Regions from separate parts of the Sphingomonas radiodurans genome, predicted to be linked through region 2. Evidence: predicted binding sites of a transcription regulator. Region 2 holds the regulator's gene; each other region holds the start of a gene.

Region 1 (7,392 bases), 200 kb from region 2:
GGTCAGCGCATAGGGCAGGTTCAGCCGGTCGCGCAGTAGCCCGTCGCCCTTGAGCGCGCGCCCGCGCCGCCGCCGCGTATCCTGCCGCACCAGCGCCAGCGCGAGCTGATTGGCGAATATCTCGTCATACGCGACCCGCGCCCGCGCCACCGCATCCGACGGGTCGGCATGGATCCGCGCGAGCGCCGCCTTCCACGCCGGCCAGTCACGCTGCGCCAACAGGCTCGGCTCGATCCACTCGGGCAGGTCGGGCGCGCGCTCGATCGCCTGCGCCACCATCGCGCCCAGCCGCCGCGAGGTCAGCCCTTCCGACAGCGGATAGATCGCCTCGCGTTCGCGCGTGCCGTCGCCCTCCTCCATGATCTCCGGGTGGATGATCTGGAGCTCCTGCCCGTATTGCTCGACCTTGCCTGACACGCACACCAGCTCGCCGACGGTGAATAGCTTGCGCACCATCCCGCTCGATCGCCCGAAGAACACCAGGCTGACGTAATTGCCCAGCGCATCGCTCGCCTGCACCCGCGTCGGCGCGCGTGGGCTGGAGGAGGTGCGGATCTCGCGCGGCGTCAAGGTGATCGCGATCGTGCGCCCGGCATCGTGCGCCATCAGCTCGTCGCGCGGGATGCGATCGATCCATCCGCTCGGCAGATGGAACGCGACATCGACGATCCGCGCGAGCCCCAGCCGTTCGAGCGGCTTGGCAAGGCTCGGCCCGACGCCCTTGAGCGCAGTGACTTCGGCGAACAGCGGATTGAGGATTTCGGGGCGCATGACTATCTGGTCCCGATACCCCGTAAGCCGGCCGCGCGAAACCGCCGCCGGCCAACTGCCGTTGGAGCCGTGATGGACCAAGACACCCGCCTGAAGCGCACCCGCTTCCGCGCCTGGCACCGCGGCACGCGCGAGGCCGATTTCATGATCGGCGGCTTCTTCGACGCGCACCACGCCAGCTGGACCCCCGACCAGCTCGACTGGTTCGAGGCGCTGATGGAGGAACAGGACGTCGACATCATGGGCTGGGCGATCGGCTCGATCCCCTGCCCGCCGCAATGGGACGGGCCGATGATGGCGACGATGCGGAATGTCGATTTCGCGATCGGCCTCCCCGGCATGCGGCCAGAGGCATAACCAAGGCTGGGGAGAGGGGCAGTGAACAGTCTCCCTCTCCCCTTCAGGGGAGAGGGTCGGGGAGAGGGGCAGTAACAAGCCGTAATCCCCGAACACTCCCCCTCTCCCAACCCTCTCCCCTGAAGGGGAGAGGGCTAGAAAGCATTCGATGCCCAACCTTCAAACCATCCTAGCCGCCACCGCCCCCCTAACCCTGTCGGGCGTCCCCACCGGCTTCCTCCCCAGCGTCCTCGCCGATCTCGCGCGCGCCGCGAAGACGCGTGCCGTCTTCATCGCGCCCGACGAAGCCGCAATGCGCGCGATCGCCTCCACCGCGCATTATTTCGCGCCAGAGCTCGAGATCGTCGAATTCCCCGCCTGGGATTGCCTGCCCTACGATCGTGCCTCGCCCACCCTGCGCGTCATGGCGGAGCGGATCGGCGCGCTCCACCGGCTGCAGCACAAGCTGAAGGCGCCGCAGCTCGTCCTCACCACCGTCAATGCCGCGGCGCAGCGCACGCTCACCCCGTTCCGCATCCGCCAGCTCGTCGCGACGCTCCAACCCGGCGAACGCATCGCCCGCGACAAGCTCGCCACGCTCCTCTCGGCCAACGGCTATGTCCGCACCGATACCGTCCACGATTCGGGCGAATTCGCCGTCCGCGGCGGCCTCGTCGACCTCTTCCCCTCGGGCGAGACCCACGCGCTGCGGCTCGATTTCTTCGGTGACGAGATCGAGAGCGTCCGCACCTTCGATCCCGCCGATCAGCGCACCACCGGCAAGCTCCCCGGCTTCACCCTCCTCCCCGCCTCCGAGGCGCTGCTCGACGACGACAGCATCAAGCGCTTCCGCAGCCGCTATCGCGAGACCTTCGGCGCCACCGCGACCGGCGATCCGCTCTACCAGGCGATCAGCGACGGCCGCCGCCTCGCCGGCATGGAACATTGGCTGCCGCTGTTCGAGGAGAAGCTAGCAACGCTCTTCGACCATCTCGGCGACGACGCGCTGATCGTCCGCGATCACGGCGTGAAGGCCGCCGGCGATTCCCGCTTCGAATCGGTCGCCGATTATTACGAGAACCGCAAACGCGCCGAGGCCGCGCAACCCGGCAGCTACCGCGCGCTCCCCGCGAAGACCTTGTACCTCGCGCCGAAGGAGTGGGACGAAGCGCTGGTCACCACCGCCGCGCACGTCACCACCCCGTTCCACGAGCCCGAATCCAAGACCGTGATCGACTTCGGCGTCGACGGCCCGCGCGATTTCGGCCCCGAGCGGATGGCGGGCAACACCGGCGGCAACGTCTACGAAGCCGTCGTCGATCACCTCGCCAAACTCCGCCGCGACGGCCGCACCCCCGTCCTCGCCAGCTATTCGATCGGCGCGCGCGATCGCCTCGGCCATCTGCTCCGGGACCACGGCCTCACCGGCACGAAGCTGGCCGAGACATGGCAGGAGGCGCTCGGCGTCGGCGAGACGCAGGTCGCGCTGATCGTCCTGCCGCTCGACCACGGCTTCACCGCCCCCAACGTCGCCGTTCTCACCGAGCAGGACATGCTCGGTGACCGCCTCATCCGCCGCGCCAAGCGCCGCAAGTCCGCCGACGCCTTCCTCGCCGAGCTCGCCACGCTCTCCCCCGGCGATCTCGTCGTCCACACCGATCACGGCATCGGCCGCTACGTCGGGCTGACGCAGGTGCCGGTCGCCAAGGCGCCGCACGATTGCGTCCAGCTCGAATACGCCGGCGGCGACAAGCTCTACGTGCCGGTCGAGAACCTCGAAGTCCTCTCGCGCTATGGCGCCGGCGAAGAGGGCGCCAGCCTCGATCGGCTCGGCGGCGAGGGCTGGCAGCGCCGCAAGTCGAAGATGAAGGAGCGGATCCGCGAGATCGCCGGCGAGCTGATGGCCACCGCCGCCGCCCGCGCGCTGCGCCCCGGCGAGATCGCCGAGCCCGATTCCAGCGGCTACCCCGGCTTCGTCGATCGCTTCCCCTATCAGGAAACCGACGATCAGGACCGCGCGATCGAGGAAACGCTCGCCGACCTCTCCGCCGGCAAGCCGATGGACCGGCTCATCGTCGGCGACGTCGGCTTCGGCAAGACCGAGGTCGCGTTGCGCGCCGCCTTCGTCGCGGCGATGGCCGGCATGCAGGTCGCGATCGTCTGCCCCACCACGCTCCTCGCGCGCCAGCATCACCTCAATTTCACCACGCGCTTCGAAGGCTTCCCGATCGAGATCGGCCGCCTCTCGCGCCTCGTCCCCGCCGCCGAAGCGAAGCGCGTCAAGGAAGGCCTCGCCTCCGGCCAGCTCGACGTCGTGATCGGCACGCACGCCCTCCTCGCCAAGGGCATCGATTTCAAGCGCCTCGGCCTCGTCGTCGTCGACGAGGAGCAGCGCTTCGGCGTCACCCACAAGGAACGGCTGAAGGCGCTCAAGGCCGACGTCCACGTCCTCACGCTCACCGCCACGCCGATCCCGCGCACGCTGCAGATGGCGATGAGCGGCCTGCGCGAACTCTCCGTCATCCAGACTCCGCCGGTCGATCGCCTCGCGGTGCGCACTTATGTGATGCCCTGGGATCCCGTCGTCCTGCGCGAGGCGCTGCTGCGCGAGCATTACCGCGGCGGGCAAAGCTTCCTCGTCACCCCGCGCATCGCCGATCTGCCCGACATCGAGGAATTCCTGCGCAAGGAAGTCCCCGAGATCCGCTACGTCATCGCGCACGGCCAGATGGCGCCGGCGCAGGTCGAGGAGCGCATGTCGGCCTTCGTGGAAAAGAAGTTTGAAGTGCTCATCTCCACCTCGATCATCGAGAGCGGCATCGACATCCCCTCGGCCAACACGCTGATCGTCAACCGCGCCGATCGCTTCGGCCTGGCGCAGCTTTACCAGCTGCGCGGTCGCGTCGGCCGCTCGAAGACGCGCGCTTATGCCTATATGGTCACGCCCCCCGAACGGATGATGACCGACGCCGCCGAAAAGCGCCTCAAGGTGCTCAGCGATCTCGACAGCCTGGGCGCCGGCTTCCAGCTCGCCAGCCACGATCTCGACATCCGCGGCGCGGGCAATCTGCTGGGCGACGAACAGTCCGGCCACATCAAGGAAGTCGGCTACGAGCTATACCAGTCGATGCTCGAGGAAGCGATCATGGACGCGCGCGCCGGCGGCATGGCCAGCCGCCCGCGCGATTTCTCGCCGCAGATCACCGTCGACACGCCGATCCTGATCCCCGAGGAATACGTCCCCGATCTCGACCTTCGCATGGGCCTTTACCGCCGCCTCAACGATCTCGACAGCAAGCCCGACCTCGACGCCTTCGCCGCCGAAATGATCGACCGCTTCGGCGCCCTGCCCGAGGCGACCGACAATCTGGTGAAGGTCATCGAGATCAAGATGAACGCCAAGGTCGCCTGCGTTTCGAAGATGGACGTGGGGCCAAAGGGCGCGCTGGTGAGCTTCCACGACGACAAGCCGCCCAACATCGACGGCCTGCTGGCGTACGTCGAAAAGCTCGGCGGCATCGCGAAGCTGCGCCCGGATTCGAAGCTGGCGCTGACGCGCAACTGGGCCGACCCAGCCGCCCGGCTGCACGGCGCGCTGCAACTGTCGAAGGGGCTGGCGAAAGCGGCGGGCTAAATCCTCCCCGAGCTCGCTCGGGGAGGCGAAACCGCTCGCCCCAGGCGAGTGGTGGAGGGTAACCCTACACGCGCTCTCTTGGTACAATTATCTTGACCACGCGTCCGAAGTTACTGGCACGTCGCAATTGCGGCGCTCGTCATCTAACGTTGCATTCTTATCTGCGCCGTGCGATGTTCCACATCTGTTCTGAGGGGGCAATATGGCGGACGGTAGCGCCATTGAATGGACTGATGCGACGTGGAACCCGGTGACTGGATGTACCCAGATCACCGCTGGTTGCGACAACTGTTACGCATTGCGCTTCGCTGAGCGCTTTCGCGGAGTGCCAGGCCATCCCTTCGAAAGCGGCTTCGACCTCACGTTACGGCCGGGCAGAGTAAATCAGCCGCTCGCGTGGCGGCGGTCGCGCATGATTTTTGTCAATTCTATGAGCGACCTCTTCCACAAGGAGGTTCCGCACACGTTCGTTGATCTTGTTTTCGACACTATGGAGCGAGCTAACTGGCACGTATTTCAGGTATTGACGAAGCGAAGCTCTTTGATGCGCGAGTATCTAAAACGCCGCTATAAGAGCCGGGCGGCACCAGGACACATTTGGCTTGGCGTCTCGGTGGAGGAAGCCAAGGCGAAGTCGCGGATCGAGCATCTGAGGTCCGCGCCAGCTGGGGTACGCTTTCTTTCTATTGAGCCACTTATTGGCGCTGTTGGTCCGATTAATTTGGCCGGCATTCATTGGGTAATCGTAGGCGGAGAAAGTGGGCCGAAGGCTAGGCCAATGTCTGCTGACTGGGTGCGAGACATCCAGCGTCAATGCGATGAGCAGAATGTCGCTTTCTTCTTCAAGCAATGGGGAGGTATCAGGCCAAAGTCTGGTGGTCGGTCACTCGACGGCAAAGAATGGAATGAAATGCCAAGCCTAGCCGCCGCATGACGACTACTTTTGCTCCGCCGGTTCCACCGGAGTATGTCGGACGCGAGCAGGCTTACATCAAGCACCTCTTCCTTCGCCAGTATTTGGGGCGCTTGGTTCATAAGATCGGCAGCTTCGCAGATCATATTGTGTACGTAGACGGATTTTCTGGTCCTTGGAAAAGCGGGGCCGAAAACTATAGCGATACTTCATTCGGCATCGCGCTTAAGTCACTGACAGAGGCCAGTGATTACTGGTCTGGAGCAGCGAGCAGGTCCAGAAACGTGAAAATGTCTGCGCATCTCGTAGAGCGAAATGCATCGGCGTTCCTGCAACTGCAGGGTATCGGTTCTCATTTCCCTGCTGTGCAGGTGACGCCGTACAAAGACGATTTTCTAGACGTTGTTGCAGACATCGCCGGCACGATCCCCGCAGGGGCATTCAGCTTCTCTCTGATCGATCCTAAAGGATTCGCGTTAGATATGGCGCGATTAAAGCCTCTCCTTTCGCGTGAACGCAGCGAAGTTGTCTTTAATTTTATGTTCGACTTCGCGAACCGTTTCACCAATCTGCCGCAACTGCAGCCAACGTTCGATCGGCTGTTTGTCGGCGTCAACTGGCGTGATGAGCTAAATCGGTTGGAAGCTGATCCCGCTTCTACTCCGGAAGCTCGAAAACGCGCATTCTTGCGATGGTTTAAAGAAGCCGTGCGCAACGTGGGCGGATTTCGCTACGTTGCAGATGTAGAAGTTCAGTACCCGGGCAAGAGCAGGACCTTCTACTACCTCGTATATGGCACAAGGAAACCGCCCGGAATTGAGGTGTTCCGCGATTGTCAAATCAAGGCGTTGGAAGAACAGGCCGCTGTAGCTGGACGAATGCAAATTCAGGCGATTACCTCGACGGGGCAGGGCTTTCTGTTTGGTCCACCGGAACCCTCGCGCGATTTGAGACTCGATGCCGCGCTTGCTCGCGAGCGGGTTGCTGCTCGCGAGATGATGTTGCGGATGATCCCCTTGGGTGACACTGGCATCGCCTGGGAGCACGTCTGGCCCAACGTCCTATCGGAACACGTTGTAAGCCGATCCGCACTAGGACGCGAGGTCAACGCCTTGCGAAAGGCAAGAGTCTTGTCTGTGCCGGCTTGGACCAGCAACCGGAAACAACTTCCAGATGATTCCTACAGGATCTCAAGGGGCAACGCTTGGCCAAGGCCTTAAGTGCCCGCGTTTGTCCGCTTGCCGTGCCCATCTGAACAGCAATCCCCCCCGCCCGTCCCCGCCACTAGTCAGCGATGACCAACGACATTCACGTCATCGGCGGCAACCGTGCCGGCAACGGAATGCCAGCGACCCTACACCAGCCCCGTCAACCGCAATAGCAAGGTCAGCACCGGCACCACCGCCATCGTCAGGAACATCGCCCCGATCAACGGCCATCCCGTCGCCTCACCGCTCGTCACCCTGCGCGACCGCAGCCCCTGGACGACCCACAACCCCAGCAGGCCGAACCAAATCGCGTAGGCGATCAGGATCGCCACCCAGCTCGTCGCCACAACCGATGCCAGCGCCACCGGCAACCCGAAGATGAGGAACAGCATGAACGCAACGGCCGACAGGTCGAGCCGCTTGCCGCCTGTCTTGCGCCCCCCGCGCCGCGCACTCCAGAACATCAGTCCGAACCACGCTCCATAGGCGACCAACAGCGGCCAGAGGCTCGCGCCGAACATCAAGGCGAG
Region 2 (7,392 bases):
CCCCAGCCGAGCCGCAGAAGATGATTGTCGAGCGCTTCAGGCAGGATGCCGAGTTCGTCGCGATACGCCTCGATCCCGACCGCGCCGTGGCGCTTCGACAGCTTCGCGCCGTCCGCCCCGTGGATCAGCGGGATGTGCGCGTAGACCGGCTCGGGCCAGCCCATCGCCTTGATGATCGGCAGCTGGCGGAAGGCATTGTTGAGATGATCGTCGCCGCGGATGATGTGCGTGACGCCCATGTCGTGATCGTCGACCACCACCGCGAGCATATACGTCGGCGTCCCGTCCGACCGCAGCAGCACGAGATCGTCGAGTTCGGCATTCTGCACGGTCACGCTGCCCTGCACGCGATCCTCGATCGTCGTCGCGCCTTCGGTCGGGGCGGCGAGGCGGACGACGTGCGGGGTCGCAGGATCGTTGTGCGTGCGATCGCGCCAGGGCGAGCGAATGCGCAACGGCTGTTTCTTCGCCTGAGCCTCGGCGCGCATCGCGTCGATTTCCTCGGGCGTCATGTAGCAGCGATAGGCCGCCCCGGCAGCGATCATCGCCTCGGCCACCTCGGCATGGCGCGCGGCGCGGGTCGATTGATAGACCTCGTCACCGTCCCAATCGAGCCCAAGCCAGCGCATGCCCGAAAGGATCGCGTCGATCGCCGGCTGCGTCGAGCGCGCGCGATCGGTATCCTCGATCCGCAGCAGGAAACGCCCGCCGTGATGGCGCGCGAACAGCAGATTGAACAGCGCGGTGCGCGCGCCGCCCAGATGCAGGAAGCCGGTCGGCGACGGGGCAAAACGCGTCACGACGCCGGCGTCGCGAGCGCCGTCTTTCGACGTGGTATTTTCGATGGTTGCGCTCAAGCGCGCTAGCTCCCAGGCTGATAATCGAGATGGCGACGATGGCCGCGCACGCCCCTAGCACGCACCTTCCCGCGCTTCAAACCGCGCGCGACCGGCTCGAATCCTGGTTCGAGGCGGAGCGCGACCAGCTGCCGCTGTGGCTGCCGGTGGCGCTCGGTTGTGGGGTCACGACGTGGTTCCTGCTGCCCGATCCGGTGCTGTGGCGCGCGGCGCTGCTCGCGTCGGGTGCGGTGGTTCTGTTCGCTCTCGCAGCGGCGCGCGGCGGGCGGGCAGGGGCGTCGATCGCGATTGCGGCGCTGGCCTTTGCGGCGGGGCTGGCGCTGGTCTGGTTCCGCGCCGAGCGGGTCGCCGCGCCGGTGCTGACACGACCCGCGATCGTCGAGCTATCGGGCGCGATCGAGCGCGTCGACCAATTGCCCGCGCGTGACATCGTCCGGCTGCGCCTCACCCGGCTGCAGTGGATCGACCGCACCCCATCGCCAGCGCCAACCCGCATCCGCGTCAATGTCGTGCAGGCCGATGCGCCGGCAGGCCTCACGCCGGGCGCAACGATCAGGTTGCGCGCTCGGCTGATGCCGCCGCCCCCGCCGGCGGTGCCCGGCGCCTATGATTTCGCGCGGGTCGCGTGGTTCGACGGCATTGGCGCGACTGGCCGCGCGCTCGGTCGCTTGACGATCCTGGCCGGCGGTGCCGCGCGCGAGCCACTGCGCGCACGGCTGTCGCGGCACATCCAGGCGCGGCTCGACGGCAGCGCCGGCGGCATCGCGGCAGCACTCGCGACGGGTGACACGGGCGGCATCGCGCTGGAGGATCAGGAAGCGATGCGCCGCTCCGGTCTCGCGCACCTGCTGTCGGTGAGTGGGCTGCACATCACCGCCGTGGTGGGCCTGACGATGCTGGTGGCCGCCCGCTTGCTCGCGCTCAACATGCGGCTGGCGCTCACCGGGCGCGTGCCGTTGATCGCGGCAGCCGTCGCAGCGGCGGTGGCGATCGGATACACGCTGCTGACGGGTAGCGAGGTGCCGACGATCCGCAGCTGCGTCGCCGCGCTGCTGGTGCTCGCGGCGATGGCGCTGGGCCGTGAGGCGCTGACGCTGAGATTGGTCGCGACCGGGGCGGTGGTAGTGCTGCTGCTCTGGCCCGAGGCGCTCGCCGGGCCGAGCTTCCAACTATCGTTCGCGGCGGTGACAGCGATCATCGCGCTGGCCGAGCACCCCCGGGTCCGCGCGTGGTTCGCGCCGCGCGAGGAGGGCTGGGGCAGTTGGCTGCTGCGCGGCGGCGCTTCGCTGCTGCTTACCGGCGTGGCCGTCGAACTCGCGCTGATGCCGATCGCAGTGTTCCACTTCCACAAGGCCGGGCTCTATGGTGCGGTCGCAAACCTCGTCGCGATCCCGCTGACGACGTTCGTCGTGATGCCGGTCGAGGCACTCGCGCTGGCGCTCGACTCGGTCGGGCTCGGCGCGCCGGCATGGTGGCTCGCCGGTCAGTCGCTCGCGCTGCTGCTATGGATCGCGCACCTCACCGCCGATGCGCCCGGCGCGGTCGCCGCGCTTCCGGCGATGCCGCATGGTGCCTTCGCACTGATGGTCGCGGGCGGGCTGTGGCTGGCGCTGTGGCGTACGCGCTGGCGGCGGCTCGGGCTTGCCCCGATGCTCGCCGGAGCGGCATGGGCGCTGGTCATGCCGCCGCCCGACATATTGGTGACCGGCGACGGCCGCCACGTCGCCGTCCGCCTCCCCGACGGCAAGGTCGCGCTGCTACGCGACCGCGCGGGTGACTATGCGCGTGACACGCTCGCGGAAAACGGCGGCACCGATGACGAGCCGGTGCTCCTGTCGGAACAGCGCGCCGCCGATTGTACCCGCGACCTGTGCCGCATCGATCTGTACAGCAGCGGTCGGCGCTGGCGCATCCTCGCGACCCGCAGCGCCTATCTGGTGCCGGCGGGCGCGCTGATCGATGCCTGCCGCGCGGCCGACATCGTCGTCAGCGAGCGGCGACTGCCGAGGCGCTGCACCCCACGCTGGCTGCGTCTCGATCGCGAGACGCTCGCGAGGACGGGCGGGGTAACGCTCGGCCTCAGCTCAGGGAGAGTCAAGACGGTGCGAACGGAAGGCGATCGACACCGGTGGGTCGCGGCGGCAGACACTCGGCCGGGGCCGTGGCGGCGGGTCGGGGCGCCGTCACGAAGAGGAAAGTTCACCGACGACGTCGCCGGAAGCACGACTGGGCGGCAGATAACGACACCAACGGATCGCTAACCGGTGCGGCCTTGCACATATGAAAACCGAACCACCAACACACGGAGGCCCATGCGCTTCACGGACCGCCTCGGCTTAACCCTGCCCCTGATCCAGGCGCCGATGGCGGGCGTATCGACCCCCGCCTTGGCAGCGGCGGTATGCGAGGCTGGCGCACTTGGCTCGATCGCGATCGGCGCCACCGATGTAGCCAGCGCCCGCACGATGATTGCGGACGTGCGCGCGCGCACTGATCGCGCGTTCAACGTTAACGTGTTCGTCCATCGCCCCGCACACGCCGATCCCGTCCGCGAAGCGCACTGGCTCGATCTGCTGCGCCCGCTGTTCGCCGAATTTCGCGTCGAGCCACCACCCGCGCTCCGGACGATCTACACGAGCTTCGCTGACGACGCCGACATGCTCGCGATGCTCGTCGACACCGCGCCGCCCGTGGTAAGTTTCCACTTCGGCATTCCGCCGGCAGACACCCTGGACGCGCTACGCGCCCGCGGCGTGTTCATGCTTGCAACGGCGACCAGCGTCGATGAGGCGATTGCGATCGAGGCCGCCGGAATCGATGCGATCGGGGCGCAAGGCATCGAAGCTGGCGGTCACCGCGGCATGTTCGAGCCTCAAGCGCCCGACGCAGCGATGAGCACCCTGGCGCTAACCGAAACGCTCGCAAAGACCACGCACCTGCCGATCATCGCTGCCGGTGGGATCATGGACGGCGCCGGCATCGCCGCGGCGCTCGACCGCGGCGCGGCGGGGGTGCAGCTCGGCACCGCATTCATCGCCTGTCCGGAGTCGGCGGCGGACGAGGCATACCGCGCAGCGGTTAGCGGCCTGAGCGCCGACACCACGATCCTCACGTCGGTGATTTCCGGGCGGCCAGCGCGCGCGATCCCGAACCGCTTTACCGCCCTGGACACCGGCTCAAACATCCCGCCGGACTATCCACGCGCTTACGATGCTGGAAAGGCTCTCCATGCTGCCGCAAAAGCGACGGGCGAAAATGGCTTCGGTGCACACTGGGCTGGCCAAGGCGCTCCATTCGCTCGCAGCCTGCCCGCTGCAGAGCTGATCGCAGCGTTGAAAGCCGAGCTCGAAGCATGCCGAGAGCAACAATCCTGAGAATCTTCCAGGCGATGAAACTTACCCGCCCGCGACCTTGCGGCGCTTGCTAGGCGGAAAGCTAGATTCCCTGACGCGGCATCACGAATATCGCCGCAAGATCCCCGCAAGCTTGCCCTGCACCCGCACCTGCGCCGGCGCATAACGCTGCGGATCGTACGCGCGGTTCGCCGGGTCGAGCCGGATCATCGCACCCTCGCGGCGGAAGTACTTAAGCGTCGCCTCATTGTCCTCGATCAGTGCCACGACGATCTCGCCATCGCGCGCCACGTCCTGACGACGGATCAGCGCATAGTCGCCATCGAGAATGCCGGCCTCGACCATCGAGTCGCCCGCCACTTCCAACGCGAAATGGTCGCCGGCGCCGAGCAGCGCCGCTGGCACGGGGAGCATCGTCGATCCCTCGAAAGCCTCGATCGGAACACCCGCGGCGATCCGCCCGTGCAGCGGTACTTCGATCACGTCGTTGGCCGGCGCGGGCACTGCCTTGCGCGCAGGTGCCGGTGTCGGCGCGCGCCGTGGCTCGGCGCGCTCTGGGATCTTGATCACTTCGAGCGCGCGGGCGCGATTGGGCAGGCGGCGCAGGAAGCCGCGCTCCTCGAGCGCCGAGATCAGCCGGTGAACGCCGGACTTGGACTTCAGGTCAAGCGCCTCCTTCATCTCCTCGAACGAGGGCGAGACACCGGTCTCGATCAACCGGTCCTCGATGAAACAGATCAGCTCGTGCTGTTTCCTGGTGAGCATGGCGTCATCATCTCCGCGCGAACAGACAAGGAACCTTTATGGAACGTTCCAACGTACGTCAAGCGATCATGAGGACTTCCGCCGAGTCGCCGCGTTCCGCCGCTGGGTCGTGCGGCGGGCGGACGATCAAGCATTGCGCGCGCGCAAGCGTCATAAGCATCGAACTGTCCTGGATCGCCGCCACATAAGCGCGCCCGTCGCGCAGTTCGGCGCGCATATAGTCGGTGCGTGGGCCGTTCGCGGGCAGCGACTCGCCCAGGATCGCATGCGTGGTGATCGGGAAGGGCTGTGCCGCGCCGGCCAGTCGCGCGATCACTGGTTTGACGAACAGCAGCGCGGTCACGAACGCCGACACTGGATTACCGGGCAGGCCGAGCACCGGCATGTCGCCGCGCCGCCCCGCCATCAGCGGCTTGCCGGGGCGAAGCGCGACGCGCCAGAAGTCGATCGTCGCCCCTGCGCCGAGCAGCGCCGGCCGGACGAGGTCGTGATCGCCCACCGATGCGCCGCCGGTCGTGACCAGCAGGTCTGCGTCGACCGTCGCAAAGGCCTGCGTCAGCACATCGAGCCGATCGGGCAGGATGCCGAGATCGATGATGTCGACCGGCAGGTCGGCCAGCAGCGTGCGCAGCAGCAGCCGGTTCGATTCGGGTAGCGAGTCCGCGCCGAAGTCAGCCCCCGGATCGACCAGCTCGTCGCCCGTCGCAGCCAGCGCAACGCGCACCCGGCGATGCACCGCCGCGTGCGAAACTCCCCCAGTCGCCGCCACTGCCAGCCGCGCCGCCGTCAGCCGATCACCCGCCGCGACCAGCACGTCGCCCTCAGTAAAATCGAGCCCGCGCCGGCGCACGTTGCCGCCGATCCGCAGCGGGCCCTCGCCAGCAAGGATCAGCCGCTCGCCGTCGCGTTCGGCCTCCTCCTGCACCATCACCACATCCGCGCCGTCGGGTATCGCCGCGCCGGTGAAGATCCGCACCGCCTCGCCGGCGCCGATCCCGCCATCGAACGGCCGGCCGGCCGCGCTCTCGCCGATCACGCGCCACGGGCCGGGCAGGTCGGCGAAGCGCAGCGCATAGCCGTCCATCGCCGACAGGTCGCGCATCGGCTGCGTACGCCGCGCGACCAGTGGCTCCGCGGCCCAGCGCCCGCCCGCTTGGGTGATCGGCAGCGTCTCGGTGGCGACTGGCGCGATGGCGGCGATCAGGCGTGCCTGCGCCTGCGCGACGGGAAGCAATTCGCTCATGCCGGGCCGAGTGGCAGATTGACGGCGCGAGCAACAGTGCGATTGATGCGACAAGCAAAAAGCAAACGGGGGCAATGATGCAGTGGTTGGCAATAGTGGCAGCGGCGGGATTGATCGGGGCGGCGCCGCTGCCCGCACCGGATCAGGCGGAGACGCTGTCGCCGCTCGCCCCGGCGGTGCTGCCGCTGCGCGAACAGGCGCAGGTGCGCGACGGCTGGCTGCGCGAGCGGCTCGACATGGTCGTGCCGCGGCTGATGCGCGACGCAAAGGTCGACATGTGGATCCTGATCGCGCGGGAAAATGCCGAGGATCCGGTGCTCGCCACCATGCTCGATGCCGAGAGCTTTCACGCGCGGCGACGCACGATCCTCGTCTTCCACGATCCCGGTGATGGCAAGCCGGTCGAGCGGCTGACGGTGAGCCGCTATGGCCTTGCAGACCTGTTCCCGTCGGCGTGGAAGCCCGAGGAGCAGCCCGATCAATGGAAGCGCCTCGGACAGATCGTCGCCGAACGCCGCCCGCGTCGCATCGCGGTCAACGTGTCGCCCGAGACGGCATTCGCCGACGGCCTGACCAAGAGCCAGCATGACGAACTGAGCGCGGCGCTGGGCGACGATGCCAGGCGGCTCGTCCCCGCCGGCCCGCTCGCGATCGGCTGGCTAGAGACGCGGACACCCGCGGAAATCGCGCGCTATCCCGAGATCGTTCGCACTGCGCATGCGATCATCGCGCAGGGCTTTTCCGCGCGCACGGTCAGCCCGGGCGTCACGACCGCCGACGATCTCGTCTGGTGGTATCGTGAGCGCATCGCCGCACTGAAGCTCGACACCTGGTTCCAGCCATCGGTCGCGATCTTCCGCCGCGGCGCTAAGGAACTGTCGGGTGACGAGGTGATCCGGCCGGGCGACATGCTGTGGGTCGATTTCGGCATCAAATATCTGGGCCTGAACACCGATACGCAGCATCTCGCCTATGTACTGCGCCCCGGCGAGCGCGAGGCGCCCAAGGGCTTGCGTGATGGCCTCGCCGCCGCGAACGGCGTGCAGGATGCGCTGACCGGTGCATTCCGCACCGGCCTCACCGGAAACGAGATGCTCGCCGCAGCCCGCGCGACGGCGCTCGCCAAGGGCTTGCGTCCAACGATCTACTCCCACCCCATCGGCTATCACGGCCA
Region 3 (7,392 bases), 1.7 Mb from region 2:
GCGGCCTTCCTGGTCCTCGACGCGGAAATAATCGCGCACCGCATCGCGCTCGCCGGTCCGGCGCCACCATTCGCCGGTGATCCGCTCGGGCCCGTCGGCAAAGGTCACGGTGTGGAGCCGCCCGCGCCAGGTGAAGCGGCGCGGCGCATGGTCGGGCATTTCGGCCATCACGTGATCGACCGGCTCGGGCCGGCGCAGCAGCCGTGCCGGGCGGGGCCAGCGCGGGTGCCAGGGGTGATCGGGCGCGCGCAGATCGAGCCGGCGCACGTCGTCCGGCTTTAGCCGCAGCGCGCCAGCACTGACTGAATCGAGCGGGGGGAGGGGCGCGACCGAGCGTTCGGGCACGTCGCTTTCGACCGGCTGATGGCGCCACAGGCGTGATGGCCCGATGCGGTTGGCGAGCGTATCGACCAGCGGCGCAAGATCGGGTGTCGTCTCCTCTGCCGCCAGCGCGGCGCCGAGCGTTTCGGGGCCCAGCGGATCGGCGCGCACGAGATGCAGCGCCAGCGCGTCGATGCCATAGCCCGGATCGATCTCCTCGATGCGCCGCGCGATCAGCCGCAACAGATGCGCCGGATCGCGGCTCGCGCGGGCGAGGCCGATGCGGATCACCTGGTCGGTCGAATCGACGCGCGCTGCGACGAAGGCGAGCGCGCGGGCGCCGCTCCCCGCCTTGGCGAGCGCGTCGGTCAGTTCGCCGACGAGGCCCGCCAGCCAATGCTCGATCGCTTCTGCCGTGGCGATCGGCTCCGCAAAGCGCCGCGTCACCGCGATCGGCTGCACCGGAATGACGGGATCGAGCGGCTCGGGCGCAGCGCCGGTCACCTGGTCGAGCCGGCGCGCGATGGCGGGGCCGAAACGGCGGACGAGCGGCGCGCGCGGCATTGCCTGCAGCGCGCCGATCGTATCGACGCCGAGCCGAGCGAGCAGTTCGAGCGCGGCCTCGTCGAGCCGCAGCGCCGAGACGGGCAGCGCGGCAAGCGCGTCATGGTGCCCGCCGGGCGGCACGACCAGCGCGGTCTCGCGCTGCCGTGCCAGCGCCCAGGCGGCGCCGGGGGTGTCGGCGATCGCAATCTGCGCCGCAACGCCGAGCCGAGCGAGCACCCGCAGCAACCGCCGCACCAGCGCCTCCTCGCCGCCATGGAGGTGTGCGGTGCCGGTGATGTCGAGGAACAGCCCATCAGCGTCCGAAATGGCGACCACCGGGCACCAGCGCCGCGCGAGCGCAATCGCCAGCCGCTCGAGATCGGCGCGGTCGCCGGCGGGATCGGCGTCGCGCACGTCGACGTCGGGCACCGCAGCGCGCGCTTGCGTCAGCGCCATCCCGGGCGCGAGACCGAGCGCGCTCGCGGCGGGGCACGCCGCGGCGATCTCGATCCGGCTGCCGATCTTGTGGACAGTGACGAGCGGCGGGGGGGCAGGTGATGGGAGGTGGTGCGCACCCTGCCGCCGTTCGTCCCGAGCATCGTCGAGGGACCTGGTGCGCGACGCAGTTGGCACGCGGGTTTTCGGCTGCGCTCGGACGGTGTCTCGACTTTGCTCGACACGAACGGTGGTTGGTTTGGCAGCGCGCTCATGAACGGGAGCGGGAAGGCGGACGACGTTTGCGGCCGGCTCGCACGTTCGCGCGACCGTGCCCGACAGGCTGCGTCCGGTATTGAAGAACGCTCCTCCATTGGGCACCGCCGCACCGGCATCGTTCGACCCCGCCCGCGCGTGCTTGTCCGGCCGCGCCCCTTCGCCGCGCGAGCGTACGGAAGGCGTGGCGTTCCACCGCGCCAGTGCCTTGGCGGCACGGTCATCGGCATTGGGATCGAGCCCGTCGAACCCGCGCCAGCGCTTTCCCGGCGCATCCTCGGGATCGGGACGCGACGGCAGCGTGGTCGGCATGACGCGCGCGCCTTCGTCGGGCGGCATCGCGCGGAACGGATGGTCCGCCGCTTCGCTGCGCCGGCCCATCTCGCGCATCGGCGGCCGTTGGTGCGCCGGCATCGCTTCGATGCGGTGCGCGACCTCCGCGCGGCTCGATTGCGACCAGGGCTTCTCGTCCGGTGCCGCCGCATCGCCGCGCGCCCAGCGTGCGCCGGGGCGCCAGCCGGTGTTCCTCGGCGCATCGCACTGCAACGCGCGCTCGCCAGCCGCGGCGGCGGTCAGCGGCGCGAGGTCCAGCGGCGTATCAAGCCGCGGCGGTGCGCGGCGACGCTCGGCCCGACGCACGCGATCGATCGCCCAGTGCGGCAGGTAGAGCGAGACGACCCGTGTCATCGCAAGCCTCCATCAACATTTCAAAAGGTTCGCCGCCGCGCTGGCGTGTCAGGCCGACGTTCCAGCGCGCGCGGCCGATACCGCCCATGCGCAGCCGCGCCGACGGCGCCGAGGCGACGCGCCAGCGGGTCAATGCGGCAGATGGCATGCCGAGCGGATCGACCCCCTCGCGCGCGTGACGCCGCATCAGCAGCGCGATCGTGCGCCCGCCCTCGGCGGCGAGCTGCAGCCGGCGAGTGGAGGCCATGCCGGCGCGCTTCACCTCGCCGATCACCGCGCCCAGCCCGCGGTGGCGCAGCCCTTCCTCCATCAGCGCGAGCAATTCGGCATCGTCGCGTGCCTCGGCATAGAGCACGCGCTCAGGCGCCAATCCTGCTTGATAAAGTCCTGGCGCAAACAGGTCGCGTCGTCGCACCACCCACAGCACCGGCCCCCAGGCGCGCGCCGCGATGCCGGCGATGAACAAGGTGGCAGCAGCATCGTCGCCGAGCCCGGCCGTGCCCGCCGCTACCTCGTGCAGCGCGTCGAGTCGCAGCCCGCCATCGGCCAGCCCGGCGTCGAACGCAGGGATCCCGAACGGCAGCGTCTCGCGCCGCTGATGCCCGTCGCCCTCAATGGCGCGGAGCGTTTCACGCAGCTCGGCAATGATGGCAGGGGATGGCACAGACACGACTCGACAAGAAGGATGTTCCTATTTTGTTCCTTATCTCGACTGAGTCAATCGTGCGACTCGCAGCGACGGAGCGGAGTTGGTCTCAAGTGAAACCATCACTAGCGCGCCCGTTTGAAATTTAATAACAAGGCGCTTGAGGGCGTGTTCGTGCGTTTTGTCGACACGTTGCAAACCGGAGAGACCATGGCGGACGCCGCCCGCAGCAATTTGCCACCGCTCGCGCTGCATGTGCCCGAGCCCAAATATCGCCCCGGCGACACGGTCGATTTTAGCGACGTCGAGGTGCCGCCCGCCGGTTCCGCGCGGCGGCCCGACACGGCCGAGGATGCGCGCAACTTCACCGATCTCGTCTATACGATGGTCCGCGTGCTCGACGACGAGAACCGCGCGGTCGGCCCATGGGATCCCAAGCTCTCGCCCGACACGCTGCGGCGCATGCTGCGCCACATGGCGACGGTGCGCGCGTTCGACGAACGCATGTTCCGCGCGCAGCGGCAGGGCAAGACCAGCTTCTACATGAAGTCGATGGGCGAGGAGGCGGTCGCGGTGCCGCAGGCCTATGCGCTCGATGCCGACGACATGTGTTTCCCGTCGTATCGCCAGCAGGGCCTGCTGATCGCGCGCGGCTGCCCGATGGTCGACATGATGAACCAGATCTATTCGAACCGGGGCGACAAGCTGCAGGGCAAGCAGCTGCCGATCATGTATTCGGAGAAGCGCTTCGGTTTCTTCTCGATCTCGGGCAATCTGGCGACGCAATATCCGCAGGCGGTCGGCTGGGCGATGGCCTCTGCGTCGCGTGGCGACACGCGGATCGCCGCGACGTGGTGCGGCGAGGGATCGACCGCGGAGGGCGATTTCCATTCCGCGTTGACCTTCGCCACCGTCTATCGCGCGCCGGTGATCTTTAACGTCGTCAACAATCAATGGGCGATCTCCAGCTTCTCGGGCTTCGCCGGCGCCGAAGCGACGACCTTTGCGGCACGCGCGGTGGGCTATGGCATTGCCGGCCTTCGGGTTGACGGCAATGACGCGCTCGCCGTGTACGCCGCGACGTTATGGGCCGCCGAGCGCGCGCGCACCAACGCCGGACCAACGCTGATCGAGCATTTCACCTATCGCGCCGAGGGCCATTCGACCTCCGATGATCCGACGCAATATCGCTCCGCCGGGGAGCCGACCGCCTGGCCGCTCGGCGATCCGATCCGGCGGCTGAAGGATCACCTGATCACGCTGGGCGAATGGAGCGAGGAGCGGCAGGCGGCAATGGACAAGGATGTCGCCGACGAAGTGAAGGCGGCGCAGAAGGAGGCCGAGAAGAACGGCATCCTCGGCCACGGCCTGCTCCAGTCGCTCGATACGCTGTTCGACGGCGTGTTCGAGGAAATGCCGTGGCATTTGCGCGAGCAGCGCGCGCAGATGCTGGCGGAAGAGACCGAAAGCGGCCGGCCATGGGATCGCAAGAAGTGAGTGGTTGCTTCAAACCTTCTCCCCTTGTGGGAGAAGGATACCGAAGCTTGGCGACGCAGTCGCCTAGCGTAGGTTGGATGAGGGGTGAGCGGCGCCGCGCGCCGCGCGACCGCGGCGCGGTCGCTCCCCTCACCCTCCCACTGCCTTCGGCAGCGGGCCCCTCCCTCTCCCACCCCATCCTGTCATTTGGGGGGAGAGGGTAATGAGTGACGCAATGACCGACACAGACTCCGAAACGACCCGCATGAACATGATCCAGGCGATCAATTCCGCCATGGACGTGATGATGGCGCGCGATCCCGGCGTGATCGTGATGGGCGAGGACGTCGGCTATTTCGGCGGTGTGTTCCGCGCTACCGCGGGGCTGCAGGCGAAATACGGCAAGACGCGCGTGTTCGACACGCCGATCACCGAGATCGGCATCATCGGCGTGTCGATCGGCATGGGCGCTTATGGCTTGCGCCCCGTGCCCGAGATCCAGTTCGCGGATTATATCTACCCCGCGCTCGACCAGCTCGTCAGCGAGGCTGCGCGGCTGCGCTATCGTTCGGACGGCGAATTCACCGCGCCGATCACGGTGCGCTCGCCGTTCGGCGGCGGTATCTTCGGCGGGCAGACGCATTCGCAATCGCCCGAGGGCATCTTCACGCACGTATCTGGGCTGAAGACGGTAATCCCCTCGACGCCGTACGACGCCAAGGGGCTGCTGATCGCCGCGATCGAGGACAATGATCCGACGATCTTCTTCGAGCCCAAGCGGATCTACAACGGACCGTTCAACGGCAATTGGGATGCCCCCGCGGCGAACTGGTCGAAGCACCCGGCCGGCGAGGTACCGACGGGCTATTACAAGATCCCGCTCGGCAAGGCCGCAGTGGTGCGCAGCGGCGAGGCGGTGACGATGCTCGCCTATGGCACGATGGTGCACGTCTGCCTGCAGGTCGTCGCGGACACCGGCATCGACGCCGAGATCATCGATCTGCGCACGCTCGTGCCGCTCGACATCGAGGCGATCGAGGAAAGCGTGAAGAAGACCGGTCGGTGCCTGATCGTGCACGAGGCGACGCGCACCGGCGGCTTCGGCGCGGAGCTTTCGGCGCTGGTGCAGGAGCGCTGCTTCTACCATCTCGAGGCGCCGGTGGAGCGCGTGACGGGCTTCGACACACCGTATCCCCACAGCCTGGAATGGGCCTATTTCCCCGGCCCCGTGCGCATCGGCATGGCGCTCAAGAAGATTCTGAAGGACTAATCGGCGATGGCGCGTTTCACCTTCAAGCTGCCGGACATCGGCGAAGGCATTGCCGAGGCCGAGATCGTCGGCTGGCACGTGCGCGTGGGCGATCGGGTCGAGGAAGACCAGAACATCGCCGACATGATGACCGACAAGGCGACGGTCGAGATCGAATCGCCGGTGTCGGGCATTGTGGTCGAGGTAGCCGGCGAGGTCGGCGATCAGATCGCGATCGGCGGGATGCTGGTGGTGATCGAGACCGATGCGTTGGACGAGGTGGAGGAAAAGCTTGGCGGCGAGGAAGCGGCCGAGACCTACGAGGCCGAAAATCCAGGCGTGGAAGAGACGATCCTCCCCGGCACGGGGAGGGGGACCGCCGGCGAAGCCGGTGGTGGAGGGGGATCGCCGCTGGGCGAAGCGCCTGTGGAAGCCCCCCTCCACCAGCCTGCGGCTGGTCCCCCTCCCCGTGCCGGGGAGGATCGTCAGGTTCTCGCCTCCCCCGCGGTCCGCGCCCGCGCGCAGGATCTCGGCGTCGACCTGAGCCAAGTGAAAATCGCCGAAGGCGACCGTATCCGCCACGCCGATCTCGACGCATATCTCCGCTACGCCGACGGCCAGGGCTATCATGCCCCGCACGCCAGCCGCGCGCGGCCGGACGAGGCGGTCAAGGTCATCGGGATGCGTCGCCGCATCGCCGAGAACATGGCCGCGTCGAAGCGCAACATTCCGCACTTCACCTATGTCGACGAGATCGACGTGACCGCGCTCGAGGATGTGCGCGCCGATCTCAACGCCAATCGCGGCGTCCGGCCGAAGCTGACGATGCTGCCGTTCCTGATCGTCGCGATCTGCCGCACGTTGCCCGACTTCCCGATGCTTAACGCGCGTTACGACGATGAGGCGGGCGTGGTGACGCGCTCGGGACGCGTCCATCTCGGGATCGCGGCACAGACCGACGCTGGGCTGACGGTGCCCGTGATCCGCGATGCGCAGGACAAGAACGTCTGGCAGCTCGCAGCCGAAATCGGCCGACTGGCGGAAGCGGCCCGCACGCAGAAGCTCAAGCCCGAGGAGCTCGGCAACGGCACGATCACCGTCACCTCGCTTGGCCCGCTGGGTGGCATTGCGACGACGCCGGTCATCAACCGCCCCGAAGTGGCGATCATCGGCCCGAACAAGATCGTCGAGCGGCCGGTGTTCCGGGGCGACGATATCGTCCGCGCGAAGCTAATGAATCTGTCGATCAGCTGCGACCACCGAGTCGTCGATGGCTGGGACGCGGCAAGCTATGTCCAGGCGGTGCGCAAGCTGCTCGAAACGCCGGTGTTGCTGTTCGCCGACTGACGCAATTCCCCTCCCGCTCGCGGGAGGGGAGAAGGTTTCGCTACACCCGCCGCCCGGTGAACAGCTGCACCAGCCCAACGATCAGCGCGATCACCAGCAGGATGTGGATCAACCCGCCGGCGACGTTCAGGCCAAAACCAAGCAGCCAGAGGACCACGAGGATCACGACGATGGTCCACAACATGGCAATATTCTCCTTCACAGATACCCAATGAACGGAATCGTGAAGCAGCCGTTCCCCCCGGCACAGCAATGATTCGCGAAAGTCTATTTGGCGCGATCGATGCTATGGTCGTGTGTCGCCAAGCGACGCTCGTGACCATTGGGGATTAACTATGCACGATCATGCAAGAACCATCGGACTTTACGCATGATAACCCGTCGTCTCGGCCCGCATGATCTGCCGGCA
Region 4 (7,392 bases), 1.4 Mb from region 2:
AACTCTTTAAAGAGCTAATGACGTCTTTGGCGAGGTGTAAATCTACATCTACTCCGCCGCCACCGCCTCGCGCTTGCCCAGCAGCGGCGCGAGATACTTGCCGGTGAAGCTCCGCGGTTCCTGCGCCACCACTTCGGGCACGCCCTCGGCGACGATCTCGCCGCCCTTCACGCCGCCCTCCGGCCCCAGGTCGATCACCCAGTCGGCGGTCTTGATCACGTCGAGGTTGTGCTCGATCACCACCACGGTGTTGCCTTGCTCGACCAGCGCGTGGAGCACTTCGAGCAATTTGCGCACGTCCTCGAAATGCAGCCCGGTGGTCGGCTCGTCGAGGATGTAGAGCGTGCTGCCCGTCGCGCGGCGGGCGAGTTCCTTGGCGAGCTTCACGCGTTGTGCCTCGCCGCCCGACAGCGTCGTCGCTTGCTGGCCGACCTTGACGTAGCCGAGCCCGACCTCGACCAGCATCGCCATCTTGTCGCGGATCGGCGGCACGGCCTTGAAGAATTCCGCGGCGTCCTCGACCGTCATGTCGAGCACGTCGGCGATGCTGAGGCCCTTGAACTTCACCTCGAGCGTTTCTCGGTTGTAGCGCGCGCCGTGGCAGACGTCGCAGATGACGTAGACGTCGGGGAGGAAGTGCATCTCGATCTTGAGCAGGCCATCGCCCTGGCACGCCTCGCACCGGCCGCCCTTGACGTTGAACGAGAAGCGGCCGGGCTTGTAGCCGCGCGCGAGGCTTTCGGGGAGGCCGGCGAACCAATCGCGGATCTGCGTGAAGGCGCCGGTGTACGTCGCCGGGTTCGAGCGCGGGGTGCGGCCGATCGGCGACTGATCGATGTCGATCACCTTGTCGAGATGCTGGAGGCCGGTGATCTTGTCGTGCTTGCCGGCGAGGATGCGTGCGCCGTTGAGCTCGCGTGCGGCGGCGGCGTAGAGCGTGTCGATCGTGAAGCTCGACTTGCCCGAGCCCGAGACGCCGGTGATGCAGGTGAAGGTGCCGAGGGGCACGCTCGCGGTGACGCCCGTCAGGTTGTTGGCGGTGGCGTTGTGGACGGTGAGCTTCTTGCCCGAGCCCTTGCGGCGTTTGGCGGGGACGGGGACTTCGCGCGTGCCGTTGAGATAATCCGCGGTGACCGAGCCCTTGGCTTTCAGGATTTGCTTGAGCGTGCCGTGCGCGACGATCTGGCCGCCGTGAACGCCCGCGCCCGGCCCCATGTCGATGACGTAATCGGCGGTGCGGATGGCATCCTCGTCATGCTCGACGACGAGCACGGTGTTGCCGAGATCGCGCAGGCGGCGCAGCGTTTTCAGCAGCATGTCGTTGTCGCGTTGGTGGAGGCCGATCGACGGCTCGTCGAGGACGTAGAGGACGCCCGAGAGGCCGCTGCCGATCTGGCTGGCGAGGCGGATGCGCTGGCTCTCGCCGCCCGATAGCGTGCCGCTGGTGCGATCGAGATTGAGGTAATCCAGGCCGACGTTGTTGAGGAAGCCGAGGCGCTCGACGATTTCCTTGAGGATGCGCTCGGCGATGGCGCGCTGCTGATCGTTGAGGTGATCGGGCATCGCGGTGAAGAAGGCGAGCGCGTCGACCACCGACAGATGCGTCGCGTGGCTGATGTCCTGCATCGCGATCTTCACCGCGAGCGCCTCGGGCTTGAGGCGGGCACCGTGGCAGACTTCGCAGGGCTGCGAGCTTTGGTATTTGCCGAGTTCTTCCTTCATCCATGCGGATTCGGTCTGGAGCATGCGGCGGTTTAGGTTGCCGATGACGCCTTCGAACGGCTTTTTCACGTCGTACGACTTCTTGCCGTCGACGAAGGTGAGCGTGACGGGCTTGCCGCCGCTGCCGTGGAGGATGACCAGCTGCACCTCGCCGGGCAGATCGGCCCAGGGCGTGTCGAGGCTGAACCCGAACTCGCGCGCGAGGGAGCCGAGCACCTGCATGTAATAAGGCGAGGGCGGGTTGCTCTTGGCCCAGGGGACGACGGCGCCCTTCTTGATCGTGAGCGCGTGGTTGGGGACGACGAGGTCTTCGTCGAAGATCAGCTTTTCGCCGAGCCCGTCGCAGGCGGGGCAGGCGCCTTGGGGTGCGTTGAAGGAGAAGAGGCGCGGTTCGATCTCGGCGATGGTGAAGCCGCTGACGGGGCAGGCGAACTTCTCGGAAAAGACGATGCGGTTGGCGGGGATGCCGGCGTTCTTCATCGCGCCGCCCGACGCCGCCTCCTCCTCGCGGCCGGGGACGACGCCCTCGGCCAGATCGACATACGCCAGCCCGTCCGCGAGCTTCAGCGCCGTTTCGAAACTGTCGGCCAGCCGCGTGGCGATGTCGGGGTTCACCGCGAGGCGATCGACGACCACTTCGATGTCGTGCTTGTACTTCTTGTCGAGCGCGGGGGCCTCGTCGATCTCGTGCAGCTCGCCATCAATGCGGACGCGGGTGAAGCCGGCCTTCTGCCACTCCGCCAGCTCCTTGCGATATTCGCCCTTGCGGCCGCGCACGACGGGGGCGAGCAGGTACAGCCGCGTCCCCTCGGGCAGCGCCATGACGCGATCGACCATCTGCGACACCGTCTGCGCCGAGATCGGCAGGCCGGTCGCGGGGGAATAGGGCACGCCGACGCGCGCCCACAGCAGCCGCATGTAATCGTAGATCTCGGTGACGGTCGCGACGGTCGAGCGCGGGTTGCGGCTGGTGGTCTTCTGCTCGATCGAGATGGCGGGGCTGAGGCCCTCGATGTGATCGACATCGGGCTTCTGCATCAGCTCAAGGAACTGGCGCGCATAGGCCGATAGCGACTCGACGTAGCGCCGCTGGCCCTCGGCATAGATGGTGTCGAACGCGAGGCTGGACTTGCCCGAGCCCGACAGCCCGGTGATCACGGTGAGCGTATCCCGCGGGATATCGATGCTCACGTCCTTGAGATTGTGCTCGCGCGCGCCGCGGACGGAAATGTGAGTCAGCATGTCGGGAGTTCTACTTCCGTTCCGGTCGAAGGGCCAGCGTGGGATGTAGGAATTGGGGCGGGAGGATGCGAGTGGGACGGGCGCCGGCAGCGATCAACGACTTGGCAAGGCTCCGCCGCTAACGCCGGGCCGAGGGGGGCGCCATGTACAAGATCATCGTCGACCGCAGCCATGCGCTGGTGAAGATTGAAATGGAGGGGATGCTCAGCGTCGCCGAGGCGGATGCGCTGGTCGGGGATCTGATCCGCCAAATCACCGAGGCGCGGCTGGCAAGCTACGGCCTGATCATCGACGTATCGCGTTGCCCGGTGCAGGCGCAGGACATGATCGCGACGATGGGCGCGCATCTGGCCGGGATGAAGAACGCCCGCGCCCTGGCGGTCGTCACCGGCACGATGCTCGTGCGGCTGCAGGTGCGTCGGATCTTCGACCAGCCGTTCACGCGCTTTACCGCGACGTACGACGAGGCGCGGCGGTGGGTGCTGCTCGGGATCGAGCCGGGCGCTTCGGTGCCGGGGAAGGGCGCTGAGCCCGTGGCATGACTGCGTGCGGAACGGCCCGTCGCGTTTGCGGGCGAACTAACTTGCTTTAGTGCGGCGGCAGTGACATCGATTCAATAGCCGGCAATGGAAAGACTGCTTGGGGTATACCTTTCCGTTGTGACGTGCGTGTCATGAAGTGGAAGCCGAAGAGATGCCGGTCGTGGACACGGTAGTCGAGCGACCGCTGCGACTTCTCGTCGTGGAAGACGAGATGTTGATCCGCATGGTCGTGAGCGAAGTGTTGCGCGATGCTGGCTATGACGTGGTGGAAGCCGCCAATGGCGACGAAGCACTTGAGCTGCTGAGAGCGGGTGTTGCGATCGATCTGGTGCTGAGCGACGTTCGCATGCCGGGATCGACCGATGGACTGGCGTTGCTCGCGTTCGTCCGGAAGTATCATGCCGAGGTGCCGGTGATCATTTCATCGGGCCATCTGGAATCGCAGGTTGCGCTGGATGCGGGGGCGTCGCAGTTTCTCGGCAAGCCGTTCAGGGTGGAACAAGCGCTCGCGATGGTCGAATCCGAAATGAAGAAGATATCATGAGCGCACCAACCCCCGACCGCCGCATCGCGCCCTCGATCCTGATCGTCGATGGCGACGTGATCACGCGCCACGCGATCGCCGATTATCTGCGGCACTGCGGCTATGCCGTGGTGGAAGCCGCCAGCACGGACGAAGCGATGAAGGCGCTGCCCGAACCATCGCTGGGGATCGACGTGATCTTGTGCGATGTCGCCGCGGTCGGCGAACAATCGGCGCAGGAACTGTCGAGCTGGGTGCGGGCCAACCGGCCGGAACTTGAAGTGCGGCTTGCCAGCACGGTCGAGGCGGTTGCCGATACTGCGGCGGAACTGTGCGAAAGCGGGCCGAACCTTGCCAGGCCGTACGAGCCGCAAGCCGTGATCGATTATGTCAAGCAGCTGCGCGCGACGCGCGACCGGGCGACCGCTGCCTGATCTGGGGCGCTATCAGGACGGTCGCCGGAGCACGCCTTGCCGAAGTCGATGCAAATATAGCGGCTGACGTGCGCGGGTCACTCGTCATTATGGTTATTACAAGCGTAACAATTTTGTATTGCGGAATGTGACATTGGTTAATGCGAGGCTTTGTCCCGATCGCCTATTGCGATGATGTTGCCGGCTGTTCTTGAAGGTCATCCGACCGAGCACCAGCCGACACTTCCGTCCGATAGCGAGAACGCCCGTGCCGATGTATCACTTCCACGTGAATGGCGAACATGACGCCGACGGTTTCGACCTGCCGGACATCCGCGTTGCGAAATGCGAAGCGCTTGAGATGGCCGGGCGGATCATCTGCGAGGAGGATTCGGACGCGTTCTGGGGTGCCGGGGGGTGGACGATGAAGGTGACGGGATCGGACGGAACGCCGCTGTTCGAGCTGGTGCTGTTCGGATTCGAGTCGCCCGGCGCGAAGGCTCCCTCGGTGCAGATCTCCGCGCTGGCGTGACGGCTGCCATCGGAAAACAATTTACCGTTGATGCAGATCAAGCTAACATACGCTAATTGCGTATTGCGCGGTCGGCGGAACGGAGATGGTGCCCTGGGCTACGAATTCTTCAACTTCGAGCAAGCGCTCGAGGCCGCCGTCGAGATCGAGGATGATCACCCAGACCGGCGCAACGGCGCGCGGCTGCGGATGGTCTATCGTGTCGCGCGCGCGCATGCCCGCGGCGATCAGGGGTTCGCGCGGGTCGTGAACATCTCCGACCACGGCCTGATGCTGTCGACCGGGCTCGAGGTGTCGATCGGGGACGAGGTGACGGTGGACCTTTCCGAGGCCTGCTCGCTGACCGGTACGGTCGTGTGGCGCACGCTCGACCAGTGCGGGCTGAAGCTCACCACGCCGATCGACAGCGTGGCGCTGCTGTCGCGGCTGAAGGAAGAACAGCGCGCGCCGGGGGCGCGGCAGCTGCGTCTGGCGATCGACAAGAAGGTGGTGATCACGACCGAGCTGGGGATGCAGATCGTGCGGCTGCGCGATATCTCGCAGCGCGGCGCCAAGATCGTCCACGACGGCCGGCTGCGCGCCGGGATGACGATCAACGTGCGCGTGACGCCGCAGCTGGAATGCCACGGGCTGGTCCGCTGGTCGCTCGACGGGCAGGCCGGCGTGGAGTTCGAGAAGGTGCTGACGGTGAGCGATCTGGGATCGGCGAAGGCGCTGTAGGCGCGCGTTTACAGTTATTGCCTAGTACGGCGCAGCAAAACGCCGGCGTTTTCCGCCCGTTGCACTGCCACCGCCGATATCGCATGGTGCGGCATGGACTTCATGAAGTGGCTCAACTCGCTGGGCGAGCTGCTTTATGAAATCATGAGCTGGTTGGTTTTCTATCCGATCACGCTGTGGCGCACGGTGGTGCGGCCGCTCGACATGATGCGCTATTCGGATCAAGAGCTGGGCGATCAGGCCGACGAGCAATTCACCGACACGCTCAATCCGCCGACGTTCCTTGTCCTGTCATTACTACTGACGCAGGCGCTCGATCGGGTGCTGGGCGGCGGGGTGAATCCGATCATCCGGAAGAATACCGGGCTGGCAGGGTTCGTGACCGACGACACGACGCTTCTGGTGCTGCGGCTGGTGCTGTTCTCGCTGTTCCCGCTGATGATGGCGGTGCGGTTCCTGCGTGCGAGCGGCGCCAAGGTGACGCGTGATGGGTTGCGTGCGCCCTTCTACGCGCAATGCTATGCCTGCGCGCCCTTCGCGCTGGCGCTGGGGATCGGCGTGTCGCTGCTGCATCTGCGCGACGTGCCGGCGCAGCTGATTGGGGTAGCCTTGGCGCTGGGCGCGGTGGCGGCGTATCTGGGGGCCGAGACGATCTGGTTCGCGCGCAATCTGCAACAGGGGCTGGCGCGCGGGGCGGTAAATGCCGGGCGCGCGTTCCTGGCGGCGGCGAGCGTGGCGGCGGTGCTGGGAGTGTTGATCGTCAACTAAGCGGTTGGTGCGCCAACATTGTGAAATAACTTGTGGCACTAATCTATGTTTGGTTGGTTTGTTCGGCGTTGCTGATCATCGGGAGACGTTCCGTGCGGTCCTTTGCAGTGTCGACTATTGCCGCCGTAGGCGCGTTTTTCGTAGCAGGCGTACCGGCGGCGGCTCAGGCGCAGGCGCAATCGACCGGTCTGGAGGATATGGTCGGCGCGCGCGCCGGGCAGGCCGAGGGCGAGCTGCAACGCCGCGGCTATCGCAACACCGGTGGCCAGCCAAGCGACGACCGCAGCTATACCTTCTGGTGGAGCGATGCGCGGCGGCAGTGCGTGACGATCGCGACGATGGACGGCCGCTATGCCTCGATCACGCCGTCACCGGCGCCGGACTGTCGCCAGGCGGCGGGCCGGCCGACGACGCTGCCGAACCGTCCCGGGGAGAACCGCCCGGTCTACCGCCCGGACGAGCGGCCGACGACGCTGCCGAACTATCCCGGCGAGAACCGGCCGGTCTATCGCCCCGGCGATCGGCCCACGACGCTGCCCAGCCGGCCGCCGGTGATCGACGGCCGGCCGGTCGAGCTGGGGCTGATCTGCTTCGGCGACGGCAGCCGCGACGGGATCGGGACCGGCACGCGCTGGCGGTGGGATTCGGACCGTGATCGCTATGACTATGATACGTACACCGAGAACCGCCGCGAGGGCTTCGATGCGTCGCTGATGGTGCAGCTGTGGGCCGGTGGCGGGCGCATCCGGCTGCCTAAGTCGCTCGTGCCGCCGATCAATTCGCGTGGGAACAGCGGGTGGTGGGATCTGACCGACGTGAACAGCGGCCGCGACATGATTACGGCGAGCTACCGGCTCAATGGGCTGAACAAGCCGCGTGTCGTGATCGATCGGCGCAGCGGGCGGATCACGGTGCAGGGCTTCTCCAACT

The links. The regulator LexA, encoded in region 2, represses DNA repair genes until DNA is damaged. The targets are predictions, from matches to a motif close to GTTCCNCNCTTGTTCT.
Region 1: a site for LexA is predicted at 4,917-4,932, ahead of LLW23_RS14580 (DUF5131 family protein). Genes of this name have one in related genera too.
Region 3: a site for LexA is predicted at 2,953-2,968, ahead of LLW23_RS07705 (ImuA family protein). Genes of this name have one in related genera too.
Region 4: a site for LexA is predicted at 2,972-2,987, ahead of uvrA (excinuclease ABC subunit UvrA). Genes of this name have one in related genera too.

What each region holds. Positions count from the first base shown of each region.
Region 1 covers NZ_CP086594.1:3,104,727-3,112,118, reverse strand. Annotated here, with positions in the region: gene recG (ATP-dependent DNA helicase RecG) at 1-771, opposite strand, end outside; gene LLW23_RS14590 (FAD assembly factor SdhE) at 844-1,128, shown strand; gene mfd (transcription-repair coupling factor) at 1,277-4,741, shown strand; gene LLW23_RS14580 (DUF5131 family protein) at 4,944-5,675, shown strand; gene tcmP (three-Cys-motif partner protein TcmP) at 5,672-6,874, shown strand; gene LLW23_RS14570 (hypothetical protein) at 7,009-7,392, opposite strand, start outside.
Region 2 covers NZ_CP086594.1:3,303,787-3,311,178, forward strand. Annotated here, with positions in the region: gene gltX (glutamate--tRNA ligase) at 1-857, opposite strand, end outside; gene LLW23_RS15575 (ComEC/Rec2 family competence protein) at 896-3,118, shown strand; gene LLW23_RS15580 (NAD(P)H-dependent flavin oxidoreductase) at 3,170-4,231, shown strand; gene lexA (transcriptional repressor LexA) at 4,313-4,975, opposite strand; gene LLW23_RS15590 (molybdopterin molybdotransferase MoeA) at 5,034-6,218, opposite strand; gene LLW23_RS15595 (M24 family metallopeptidase) at 6,293-7,392, shown strand, end outside.
Region 3 covers NZ_CP086594.1:1,593,898-1,601,289, reverse strand. Annotated here, with positions in the region: gene LLW23_RS07710 (DNA polymerase Y family protein) at 1-2,265, opposite strand, end outside; gene LLW23_RS07705 (ImuA family protein) at 2,177-2,929, opposite strand; gene LLW23_RS07700 (3-methyl-2-oxobutanoate dehydrogenase (2-methylpropanoyl-transferring) subunit alpha) at 3,122-4,408, shown strand; gene LLW23_RS07695 (alpha-ketoacid dehydrogenase subunit beta) at 4,653-5,657, shown strand; gene LLW23_RS07690 (dihydrolipoamide acetyltransferase family protein) at 5,664-6,983, shown strand; gene LLW23_RS07685 (lmo0937 family membrane protein) at 7,024-7,167, opposite strand; gene LLW23_RS07680 (AAC(3)-I family aminoglycoside N-acetyltransferase) at 7,354-7,392, shown strand, end outside.
Region 4 covers NZ_CP086594.1:996,469-1,003,860, reverse strand. Annotated here, with positions in the region: gene LLW23_RS04935 (DUF6414 family protein) at 1-10, shown strand, start outside; gene uvrA (excinuclease ABC subunit UvrA) at 49-2,964, opposite strand; gene LLW23_RS04925 (hypothetical protein) at 3,108-3,506, shown strand; gene LLW23_RS04920 (response regulator) at 3,658-4,050, shown strand; gene LLW23_RS04915 (response regulator) at 4,047-4,463, shown strand; gene LLW23_RS04910 (DUF6894 family protein) at 4,717-4,974, shown strand; gene LLW23_RS04905 (PilZ domain-containing protein) at 5,005-5,694, shown strand; gene LLW23_RS04900 (hypothetical protein) at 5,788-6,462, shown strand; gene LLW23_RS04895 (hypothetical protein) at 6,555-7,392, shown strand, end outside.